2 linked regions of the Thermoleptolyngbya sichuanensis A183 genome follow. The protein of the gene in region 1 binds, or shares a complex with, the protein of each later gene. Links are inferred from orthologs where the notes say so. Each region holds a gene or a part of one and is shown on either strand. Other genes may lie near its edges.

Region 1 (5,983 bases):
TGCTCAACGGAGACAACCGACCCCAGCCAAGACCCTGATCCCGAAACGAGCGCACCAAAGAATGCAAGCGAAGAATGCGATCGCACGCTTGCTGCTCCGAAGGGGATCTTGCTAGGAAAAGATACCTATGTCAAGAGGGATGGCAGAAAATCCCAGATCGCCTGCTTCTTCTTGGGTAGGGGATTGGGCGGGGATCAGGTTCCACCCATGCTGACGATGGCGATCGCCCACCCAGCCCCACCACTGCCGCAGCGTGTCTGAGAAGTCTGGCTCTTGCAGCCCCCTGCGCCAGAGAATCAGCGCGTCCTCTTCGGGGTTTTGGTAGTAGCGGGGCCGCAGGCCGACATCCGTGAAGCCAAATTTTTGATAGAGGGCGATCGCCGCTCTGTTTGATGCCCGCACTTCCAGCGTTGCCCAGTGCATCTGATGTTGCCACGCTGCCTGCATCAACGCCGTCAGCAGCAGTTGCCCCAGCCCCCGCCCCCGCTGTGCCGGATGCACTGCCAGCGTCGTGATGTGCGCCTCGTCCAGAATCATCCACAGACAGCCCAGCCCAGCGAGTGAGGTTTCCCCATCCGCTGCCGCAGCGGTCAGCGCCAGCAGCGTGCTATTTGGGCTGTCAATTTCTCTCAAATAACCGTCTTCCGTCCACAGGCCACCCAAACACTGCCGATCCAGCGCCACGGCGGCATCGACTTGATCCCGTGTCAACAGCGACAGATATAGCGTGTCCATGCCTATCTGCGATCCAGAAAATCCATCTTCAATCCCTCCAAGAAGGGTAGGTGCCAATTGTAAACTAGAAAAATTGGCATTCCCTCTAGCATTCCTCTGCAAACCCTCCTGTAAAGACAAGGACAGTTCCGCCCGATGGTTTCGACTCCTGCACCTGCTCTAGACAACTCTGGTCGTCAATACTTGCCTACGTTAGACCCTGCGACTGCTTCACCGAATCAAGTTCTAATGCCGCTGACTGCCCGCGCCAACGCACAGAACCATCTGGAAATCGGCGGCTGCGACGTGACAACGCTGGTGGAGAGATTTGGTTCGCCGCTGTACATATTAGATGAAGAAACGCTGCGAACAGCCTGTCGTCAATATCGAGAGGCCTTTCGTCAATACTATCCGGGCGAGTCGCTGGTGATCTACGCCTCCAAAGCCTGGAACTGTCTGGCCGTGTGTGCAGTGGTAGATAGCGAAGAGTTGGGGCTGGATGTCGTCTCTGGCGGAGAACTCTACACTGCGCTAAAAGCAGGCGTGTCGCCCGACAAGATTTACCTGCATGGCAACAATAAGTCGGTTGAGGAGTTGTCGCTGGCTGTCAGCGCAGGCTGCACGATTGTCGTGGACAATTGGCAGGAATTGAAAACCCTGGTGTCTCTGGCGGCTGATTCGGAAACTTCGGAAACTGCTGGCGGCCAGCCGATTCGCATTCTGCTGCGCCTGACCCCCGGCATCGAGTGCCACACCCACGAATACATCCGCACCGGACATTTGGACAGCAAGTTTGGCTTCGATCCTGAGCAGTTGGACGAAGTGTTTGCCTACGTTAGCCAGCAGCCTGCGCTGCTGTGTGTTGGATTACACGCGCATATTGGGTCGCAAATTTTTGAGCTACAGGCCCATCAAGATCTGACCAGCGTTATGGTGCAATGGCTGAGCAAAGCAGCGCAGTATGGACTGCCGATTAGTGAACTGGATATTGGCGGTGGACTGGGCATCCGCTATACCGAGTCGGACGATCCGCCCAGCATTGACGAGTGGGTGAAGGTGATTTGCGAGGGCATTATTCGCGCCTGCCAGCGGCAGGGTGTGGCGATGCCCCGACTGATTGCGGAACCGGGGCGATCGCTCATTGGTTCAGCCTGCGTTACGGCCTATCGCGTGGGGGGACAAAAGACAGTTCCTGGCATTCGCACCTACGTCACGGTCGATGGCGGCATGTCCGACAATCCCCGCCCGATTACCTACCAGTCGGTCTACCGCGCGGTGGTGGCTAATAAGCTGTCGGCCCCGATGACAGAATCGGTGGCGATCGCCGGAAAGCACTGCGAATCGGGCGACATCGTCATCAAAGACGCAAAACTGCCCCCCACTGAGCCAGGGGACGTGCTGGTGGTGATGGGTACGGGCGCATATAACTACAGCATGGCCTCCAACTACAACCGATTGCCTCGTCCAGCGGCGGTGCTGGTCAACCAGGGCGATGCCAGCCTGATCTTGCAGCGCGAAACGGTAGAAGACTTGATCCGCCAGGATCGCCTGCCAGAGCGACTGGTGCGGCGCGAGGGCTGAGGGCTACCGGGGAAGAGAAGTTAAGTTGTGCAATGGCAACTTATAGGACTGATGCAGTTGGACGATTTTTCGTGGGCTGTGCCCGCGAAAATCGTTTAAAGCCCAGAAACCTGAACTTGATGACCCGGAGTGGTGAAGACAAGACTGGTTTTGGCGAGAGCAGCGTGAAGGGCGATCGCCCTTTCCCCGTCCAGCCGTGATCTCGTTTGTGCACTGCAAGATTTTTCCGGCTTGCTGATCTCCGGAGTCATCCGTCAGAGACGTGTATCAGGGAAAGGGCAACCCCCTAGCTTTCCGATCCCATCGGTCACTCACTGGTTCTTCTTGCCTCCCGCTCTTACAATTGGGGGGTGCGTTCTGTCCTCCGTAATACAGCTAGGACTTACGCAGTTGGATGATTTCTGGCGGGCTGCGCCCGCCAGAAATCATCCAAAACCCAGAAAACTTATCGCAAGTGCGTAAGTCCTGACAGCTTTTTAACGGATGGTTAAGACGTATCGCCTGGTTTGAAGTTTTCACGGTATCTCTTGTGGTGAAGAGACGTTTTTGGGCGGTTTGCCACGGATTTCGGGAAATACCTGTCCCTAACCCCATTCTTAAAATCTGTTTTCAGGAAATCTGTTTTCAGGTGCGATCGCGCCTGCCATAGCTGCAATTTACACGGGGCATAATGCCTAGCACCAGTTAACTGATGGGATCTTTGCTAAAGCAATGGCTGACAAACCCTGGCTGGACTCAGTCCTTGCTGCTGCATGGGATTGATGTCGTATTGGTGCTGATGCTGACCTACATGGTGCTAGTGATTATTGGCGATCGCCGCACGCTGTGGATGGTGCGCGGGTTAATCGTGCTGATGCTGGCTTCGGCGCTCAGCAAAGCCTTGAGCCTGCAACTGCTCAGCTTTGTGCTAGAAAAGCTAGTCATTGGATCTGCGGTGGCGATGGCCTTTATGCTGCAAGCAGAGTTTCGGCGGCTGTTGGAGCAGCTTGGGCGCGGCGAAATCTGGCAACTGCTGAAACCCGCCACCGAAGCAGTACCCAAATCTGACAGCGTGATTGATGAAATCGTCGATGCAGTCAAAGAACTGTCCCAAAATCGCACGGGCGCACTGCTGATCTTGGAAACCAACCGCCCCATCGACGAGCGCGATTTTTCGGTTCCCGGGGTCAAACTCAACGCCGAAGTTTCAAAGGAACTCTTGCAAACTATTTTTCAAACCTCAACGCTGCTCCACGATGGAGCCGTGCTGATTCGCGGGTCGCGGCTGGCCGCAGCAGGCGTAATTTTGCCCCTGTCAGAACGCAGCGCCTCGCGGCAACTAGGCACTCGCCACCGGGCTGCAATGGGAATTACTGAGCGAGTGGAGCAATGCCTCTGTATAGTGGTATCGGAAGAAACGGGTTCAATTTCTCTGGCAGAAGGCGGCATTTTGAACCGTCCCCTGACGAGCAGCAAGCTGCGAGAACTGCTCATTGCCCGGTTTTCTCAGTCGGTCGAGCGTGAACCCGTCGCCCCTCAGTTGCGGAGTTTGGGTCGCCAGTTTATCGATCGGCTCAAGCTCTTTTTGCCCCCTCCCTTTCGCATTTCCAAGTCGGCTTCTCGGAGAAAAAATGACAGCAAAGCCAACCGTTCTTAGAGACCTGCCCGCAGATTTGCAGCAGGAGCGCCTGCCCAAACACGTTGCTGTGATTATGGACGGCAACGGTCGCTGGGCCAAACAGCGGGGCTTGCCGCGCATCATGGGTCATCGCCGAGGTGTTGATACCCTCAAGGAACTGCTGCGCTGCTGCCGAGATTGGGGCATCGGAGCCTTGACAGCCTATGCTTTTTCGACGGAAAACTGGGGTCGTCCACTGGAAGAGGTGGACTTTTTAATGACTTTGTTTGAGCGGGTGCTGCGCCAGGAACTCCGCGAAATGATGGAAGAACAGGTGCGGATTCGGTTTGTGGGAGATCTGTCGAGGCTGCCTGCGTCGCTGCGGGCTGAGATTGAGCGGTCGATGGCAGAAACCAGCCAAAATCAAGGCATTCAGTTTTCTGTGGCTACGAACTATGGCGGGCGGCAGGAGATTGTCCAGGCTTGTCGGGCGATCGCCACTCAGGTCGAGCAGGGCAAACTGCACTCGGAAGACATTGACGAGGCGCTGTTTTCTCAGCATTTATATACCCAGGGGACGGTCGATCCTGACCTGCTGATCCGCACCAGCGGCGAAATGCGAATCAGTAACTTCTTGCTGTGGCAGATGGCCTACGCCGAGATTTATATTACCGACACGCTGTGGCCCGACTTTGACCGGGCAGAGTTTCACCGGGCGCTGGTGGACTATCAACAGCGCGATCGCCGCTTTGGTCGTCTCTCTTCGTAAACCTACAATACGCATAGTATTTAGCTGCTTAGTTTTCGATCGGTTGCTGAGTTCACCTGTCCTACTGGCTTCAATTGCGCACTCACTGATGAGACAAATTGCTAACCAAATGCCCACCATCTCTATCTCAGGGCAATTTCTCAGGGCAATTTCTCAGGGCAATTTGTCTGGATCTGCAATGCCGTAATTTTCTGGAGTGAACCATGTCAAACCTGCGCGGAATCCTTGGACGATTTTGGACAAATCTGAACTGGGAACTGGTGGATTTACTCACCAATCCAGCGAAAGTCACGCTCTTATTCGTCATCTTGCTGGCGTTGCTGTGGGTCGTTCCTAGGCTCATCCCCGGTTCAAAAAACTGGATTCGGCAGCGAAAATCTCTAAAGCGCCTGCTGATGGGCGCATTGGTGCTGTATTGGCTGATGGTTTCGCCGCTGGGTGCCGCCGCGCTCACCTATCCACTGGTAACTGCCCTACCCCCTGATTCGGGACAAACTGCTGATGCCATTGTCGTGCTGACGCGCAATTCTCGCGATGAGGGGCGACGCTATGAGACGGCTGTGGATCTTTACAAGCAAGGGCGATCGCCCCGGATCTTTGTAACGATGGAGCACAATATGGAGGAGATCGCGGAACTGCTTGAGCAACAAAACATTCCGCTATCGGTTCTCGCAGCGACGCGGTGTGCCCGCACTACCAAGGACGAAGCCGAGTCAACGGCGACCATTTTGGGGCCCCAAGGCGTAAAGACGATTATCTTGATCACCGATCCGGCTCATCTGAAGCGGGCAACGTTGACCTTTGAGGGCTACGGCTTCTCGGTTATTCCCCATGCTGAAACTGCGCCCATTCCGTCTGCACGGCGATCGCTCCTAGCGCTGCGAGAATATCCCGCCCTGGTCAGCTACCTGTTGCTGGGACGGTTTCACCCAGATTCGCCCGATGCACTGAAAAATCCGCCCCCTGAACTGCTGGAAAAAGTCCGGGAGCGGGGATGTGCGATCGCCCCAAACTAGGCCAGCCATTGCACCAGCAGACCGAAGTCTTCGCCTTGCGCCGCTTATAGCATTGATTAATTGATTGATTAACTGATTAACCGATTAATTAGAGCGCTGATTAATTTAGAGCGCCAAATAACGCGCTAATTCACGCGATGGGTTTGCAGAAGTCCGTCGCGTTTCCGCTTGCGTCGCCTTCGGCATCCTGCCTGCATTTTGCCTGCATCACGGCCCAATGCATCACAGCCCAATGCATCACGGCCCAACAAAAATTGCCTCGTCCAAGTCTCGACGGCTTAGAGAATACTTGAACGATCGCACCAG
Region 2 (5,940 bases), 2.3 Mb from region 1 along the record:
TAGCCGCCGTAGAATAGCCCCAAAATGGAGGCAGAAATGTCGGCGATCGTCGCCAGTTTGGGCTGAAACAGCAGGTAAAAGCAAATGCAGGTTCCAGCGACGGGCACCACCGCATCAGCCAGCGTGGGGGAGAGCGTAGCCGTTACCAGAATCAGCTGGCTGACGGCTAGCGTCGTCTTGGCAGCCGGAGCCATGCCCTTGGCGCGGCAAAGCTGGAAATACTCTAATTGCCCCAAATACACCATCAGCGCAACGCCCAGGGTGAAATACCACCCGCCCAAACACACCATTCCCAAGGCAAGAATGATGGCGATGATAGCGCTGAGAACTCGGGGCGATGCCATAGAAAATTAAGAGATGGAGCAATCAATCCGCAATAAAGAAACCGTAAAGAAGGACTTAAGCAGAGGTTAAAGACTACTTTGGCACACTTTTGCGTGCATCCTTCATAAACACACCCGTCTGCGGTCTTATCTATGGGTTTCGTTTACATATTGTAAGGGCGCTCTCAGCGGAGCGCGTGTTGCTAAAACGGTAGAAGGAAGAGGGAAGAACGAAGAACGAAAAGGGAAGAGGGAAGAACGAAGAGGGAAGAACGAAGAGGGAAGAGGGAAAACTTGGTAGAGTGTGGGTTGCTAGAACGGCAGAAGCAACTGGGGGGAGATTTGGTCATTCTCCTTTTTCGCCGCTGACGATAAACATGGGGTCAAGCGCTGCAAACACCTGATGAATGCCGCGATTTTCCAGGCGGTTGATCACCGACTGCACTACTTCCACATTGCGAACCTGGAGGCTGGCGAGACATTCTGAGATGGCATAGAGCGTTTCGAGGTTAGTGGCGATCGCCACGATGCGTCCCCCCGGCAGCAAATAGCTCCACGCCGCCTGCAAAATCGCCTTCACCGATCGCCCCCCCTCCACACACACGCAGTCCGGCGCATCCGCTAGCTCGCTCAGGCACTCTGGGGCGCTGCCCTCCACCACTTCCACTGTTTTTACGCCAAAGCGATCGCAGTTGCGGCGAATCAGGCTGGCCACTTCCGCGTCGCGCTCGATGGCATAAACCTTTCCCAAAGGACACCGCAGCCCCACTTCTACCGGAATCGTGCCCGTGCCCGCGCCAATATCCCACAACACTGCGTCCGGACGCAGCCGCAGTTGCGACAGCAGCAGCACCCGAATTTCGCGCTTGGTCAGGGGAATTCCGGGCAACTGCTCAAAGCGGTCGTCGGGAATGCCAGAGGTGACATAGGGCCAAAGTGGAGAAGCCATGCAGACTAGAGCCTCGCGCTGAATCGGGAACTATGGGTGAAACCTGGCCCACGGGCGATCGCCTTTGGCCTTATCTTAAACAGCCCTATCCTAAACAGCCCTATCTTAAACAGCCCTGCCCAAATCTGAAACTGCTCAGGACTTACGCACTGGCAATCAGCTTTCTGGGTTTTGGACGATTTTTCGCGGGCTGCGCCTGCGAGAAATCGTCCAACTGCGTAAGTTCTAGCTGCCACAATCCGCCACAACCCGCCATCAGACCGGTTCAAAAGGGCAATCCGCCAGAAGTTCTTGATCGAAACCCGTAAGTCTGACCTATAACAGGGGCCAGGGCGCGGAGAATCGTGGAGAAACAGAGGACAGGGAGCGAAAAAAATCCCTTCAACCCTTTGGGACTCCTCTCCCAAAACCCTCCGGACACCCCCAACCCGCCCCCGCAAAGTACTACACGCCCCCGCTCGAAAAATCTCAGGACTTACGCACTTGCGATATGTTTTCTGGGTTTTGGACGATTTCTCGCGGGCTGCGCCCCTGAGAAACCGTCTAACTGCGTAAGTCCTAGATCTGTCTTCAGAGTCGTCAACCTATCGAAACATCTGTCAATAGGTATTTAATCTTCTTAACCAACAAAGTGCTATTCTCCTCATGTGTGTGGAGTGATTTTTCTGGAGTGCTAGGTTATGGTCGTTTCTCCTGTATGGTCGGGGTCGTCTCGCCTTGCGGATCGCGCTCCGGCAAGCGGACGGGCGGTTGATGAGCTTTGGAGTCCGCTGTCGCTACCGGCGGGCAAGCTGTTTGGCACAGACGGAATTCGTGGACGGGCGGGAGATTTGCTGACGGCTCCATTGGCGTTTCAGGTTGGCTACCGAGCAGGGCAAGTGCTGAAAACGTCCGAGGCGGGCCCGATGATTTTGGGACAAGATTCGCGCAACTCTAGCGATATGCTGTCGGCGGCGCTGTCGGCGGGGCTGGCTTCCGCAGGGCTGGAGGTGTGGAACCTGGGCCTGTGCCCGACTCCGGCGGTAGCCTACCTGGCCAACAAACTGGGCGCGGCGGGCGGCGTGATGATTTCCGCCAGCCACAACCCGCCAGAAGACAACGGCATCAAGTTTTTTAGCAGCCAGGGGGCAAAGCTGGCCCCAGAATTGCAAGCCCAAATCGAAGCAGCGCTGCGATCGCCCCTGGAAAGCGCCCCCGCTCTGACGAATACGGGCCTGTGCTGCGATCGCCCGGAACTGCTGCAAGACTACGTTGCGTCGCTGCATCAGCCCTTCCAGCCCCAAGTCAGCCTCGCAGGGCTAAAAATTGTGCTGGATCTGGCCTGGGGCGCAGCGGCAAACCTGGGTGAACGGGTCTTCCGCGAAATGGGCGCTGAGGTAATTTGCCTGCACGACGCACCCGATGGCGATCGCATCAATGTCAACTGCGGTTCCACCCATCTGGCTTCTCTCAAGGCTGCGGTTCTAGAGCATCAGGCCGACATGGGGTTTGCCTTTGATGGCGATGCCGACCGGATGATGGCCGTAGACAGCCAGGGGCGCGTCATTGATGGCGATTACGTCCTGTATCTCTGGGGTAACACGCTGCGTCAGGCAGGACAACTGCCCAACGACACGCTGATTTCCACCGTGATGGCAAATCTCGGCTTTGAGCGGGCCTGGGAAGCGCAGGGCGGAACCCTGGTGAGAACTGCCGTGGGCGACCAGTATGTTCACGCCGAAATGGTGAAGCGGGGCGCAAAGCTGGGCGGCGAACAGTCGGGCCACATCCTCTGCCCGCATTACGCGGTGTCCGGCGACGGGATGCTGACGGCGCTGCACCTGGCGGCCCTGGTCAAGCAGTCTGGGGTGTCTCTGGCCGACCTGCGCGATCAGAGCTTCCAGACCTATCCCCAACTGTTGCGGAACGTGCGCGTGGAAGACCGCGATCGCCGCCTGAACTGGCACACCTGCGAACCCCTGCAACGAGCGATCGCCCAGGCAGAATCCGACATGGGCGATCGCGGCCGCATCCTCGTCCGCGCATCGGGCACCGAACCTGTCATTCGCGTCATGGTAGAAGCCGCCCACGCTGATCTGGTAGACCACTGGACAACGCACCTCGTCTCCGTAGTCGAAACACACTTAGCGGGCTAATTTGGGATCAGGAGACAAGTTCCAGGAAACAAGAAGTTAGGGCACAAATGTCTTAGGGCGCAGATGTTTCAGGGCACAGATATGATTGGCGGCAGCGCTGCTCCACAACAAGGCCCTAAGAGGGTGTTTGAAAAGGTATCGCCTGTAATGTTAAGCACTCAGAGAGCCCCCCTTAGCCCCCCTTAACAAGGGGAGAAACCGCCTGAAAGTCCCCCTTTTTAAGGGGGATTTAGGGGGATCTTGCACGCTTTGCTACAAACAGTAGGACTTTTCAAACATCCTCTAAGCAACATAGGCTACAAACTCAAGGGCTTGAAACCCAGCCCTCGCCTGCTGCCCTCCCAAAACCTGGCACCTGATCCCTAGAAAGCGGTATGGTCGAAATGGGCAGACCACTCCTCATCCTGCCACGCCGCATCCGTTGAACCTCCAGTCTCTCATCATTCTTGTTGCACCCCCCATTCTTGGCGGGATCATTGGCTATTTCACCAATGACATCGCCATCAAAATGCTCTTTCGCCCCTACAAGCCGATTCACCTTGGCGGACGGCGACTGCCTTTTACGCCGGGGCTAATTCCAGCAAACCAAGAGCGACTAGCCCAGCGTATTTCTAACGCCATTCTCGGATCGCTGCTGACCCCAGAAGAACTGCAAAACATTGCCCGACGGCTCTTGCAGCCGGAGCGTGTGCAGGCGGCAATTCAGTGGCTCCTCTCGCTCACCCTGACCCAGATTCAGCAGGGCAACGAGCAGCGCACGGTCAAAATTGTCTCCAACATTCTGCACGATCTGGTAGGACAGTCGTTGCCCCGCACAATCAAGGTGCTGGCGCGGCGCGAAGATTTTCTAGAAGCCCAGCTCAATCAGCTATTTGACCAAGTATTGCTGGAGTTTCAGTTTTCTCAGTCGCAGGCCGAGCAGCTTTCCAAATGGATGCTGGATGCAGTGCTGCCCCCAGACGTGCTGCGTCAGGGCGCGATCGACTTCCTCACCGATCGCAACATTCAGGTCATCGACGAAAGCTTTCGGTCAAAAACCAGCGGCACCTACTGGGTCGTGGCAAACCTGTTTGGCGTGCGAAATGCACTGGTGCGGCTGCGAACCCACTGTCTAGACGAACCCGATGCCAGCAACGCCGTAATCAAGGAACTCATCCGCACGCTGAATATTCAGGATCGGCTGCGGGAAGTGCTGCAAAATCTGTCGCTGCAAAACCTGCCCGTGTCTACAGTGCGACAATTGCGCCGGACGCTGCGCGACAACTTTCGCCACTATTTGCAAACCCAGGGCGAAGAGTTGCTGATGGGGCTGAGCAATTCGGTCGATTGGGACAAGGTGGCAGGATTGCTGGTGAACCGACTGCGGGCCTCGGAAGCGGTGAATAGTTCGCTGGAGCCTGTCAGCAAGGAACTGGCTCTGGTCTTGGAACGCTATCTGGAGCGGGATCTAGAGGCGATCGTAAAACAGGCGATTCCCATCTTGAACCTGGAGCAGGTCATCATGGATCGCGTCAAAGCGACCTCGCCGCAAAACCTGGAAGCCGCCATCCAGGGCATCGTGAAAAGTGAACTCCAGGGCATCGTGAACCTGGGCGGCATTTTGGGTGTGGTTGTGGGGCTGATGCAGACGGTGTTTGTGCTGCTGACGCGCTAGCCAGGAACAAATCGGGAAGCTTTTCGGGAATCCATTTATCCAGTTCAGAACAGTCTTCAGGATAGTCCTGAGGACAGACATGCACCACCAAATTACATTCCTCAGGACTGTCTAGTGGACAAATTAATGGACAAATTAATGGACAAATTAATGGACAAGTTAGTGGACAAAGTTTGACATAGCTTTGGCCCGCTTCACGCACGACTTCAGGATCAGGTTCTAGACCTTTGGAATTCTTGACTCACCTGAATTACGCTGAAATTACGCTGATTATTTCGCCTTTTGCTCCCGGCCCTGTCCCTCTGTCCTTTGCCATAGCAGACTTTCTTTAGGACTTTTCACAGGACGGAATCATACGCGATACTGAGAGGATAGTCTTCAGGACTGTCCAGAGGAACGCAGATGAACGGCGGCGAAATCGACCGAATCCCGGTCAATCAATTGATGCAGCGATATGGACTGGTCAAAAGCGCTGTCTATAAACGGCTGAACGATCTGGGCATTGACCCTCAAAAGGTCGGCAACAAGTCCTTTGTCAATGCAGAACAGTTGCGCCTACTCGACGACTTGCACCAGTTCATCAAATCTGGCGGCACGATGCCTGAATTTCTGGAAAGCCGGGGCATTCAGCCTGCACAAAACTCTTCTTCTGGAGATTCCTCAGGACTGTCCAATATACAGCCTGATGTGATTAATTTAGTGTCGGCGATCGCCGCCCAGTTTGCCAACCGCCTCCAACCTCCCCAAGACCCCCTCGCCTATTACCAAAAGCTGGAAGACGCAGCGCGAAACGGCTGGCTGATGCGAACCTCCGAGATCGCCGATCTACTGGATTTGTCAATTTCGGAAATGCAGTACTATGGCGATCGCTTTTCAGAA

The links.
Region 2: the proteins of cdaA (region 1) and glmM are in contact, whole or in part, in a crystal structure (PDB 7OJS), measured with the Bacillus subtilis proteins. The link is inferred for Thermoleptolyngbya sichuanensis A183 from one-to-one orthologs.

Annotation. Positions count from the first base shown.
Region 1 is NZ_CP053661.1:2,487,491-2,493,473, reverse strand. Bases 2,013-4,958 are described here. They hold cdaA (diadenylate cyclase CdaA), read left to right. Parts: upstream 2,013-2,986; coding sequence 2,987-3,931; downstream 3,932-4,958. Other genes in these bases: HPC62_RS10415 (YdcF family protein), read left to right, coding at 4,865-4,958; HPC62_RS10420 (isoprenyl transferase), read left to right, coding at 3,906-4,661; lysA (diaminopimelate decarboxylase), read left to right, coding at 2,013-2,295. Also shown: rimI (ribosomal protein S18-alanine N-acetyltransferase), read right to left, coding at 112-735; more of lysA, read left to right, coding at 871-2,012; more of HPC62_RS10415, read left to right, coding at 4,959-5,677; HPC62_RS10410 (DUF3143 domain-containing protein), read right to left, coding at 5,915-5,983. UniProt on the Bacillus subtilis protein: One of 3 paralogous diadenylate cyclases (DAC) in this bacteria, catalyzing the condensation of 2 ATP molecules into cyclic di-AMP (c-di-AMP). Upon expression in E.coli leads to c-di-AMP synthesis.
Region 2 is NZ_CP053661.1:4,770,310-4,776,249, forward strand. What follows is about bases 1,277-4,179. They hold glmM (phosphoglucosamine mutase), read left to right. Parts: upstream 1,277-1,952; coding sequence 1,953-3,407; downstream 3,408-4,179. Other genes in these bases: HPC62_RS19740 (DUF445 domain-containing protein), read left to right, coding at 3,829-4,179. In the rest of the region: HPC62_RS19725 (phosphatidate cytidylyltransferase), read right to left, coding at 1-344; precorrin-6Y C5,15-methyltransferase subunit CbiT, read right to left, coding at 670-1,272; more of HPC62_RS19740, read left to right, coding at 4,180-5,061; HPC62_RS19745 (hypothetical protein), read left to right, coding at 5,464-5,940. UniProt on the Bacillus subtilis protein: Catalyzes the conversion of glucosamine-6-phosphate to glucosamine-1-phosphate. Glucosamine-1-phosphate is used for cell wall biosynthesis.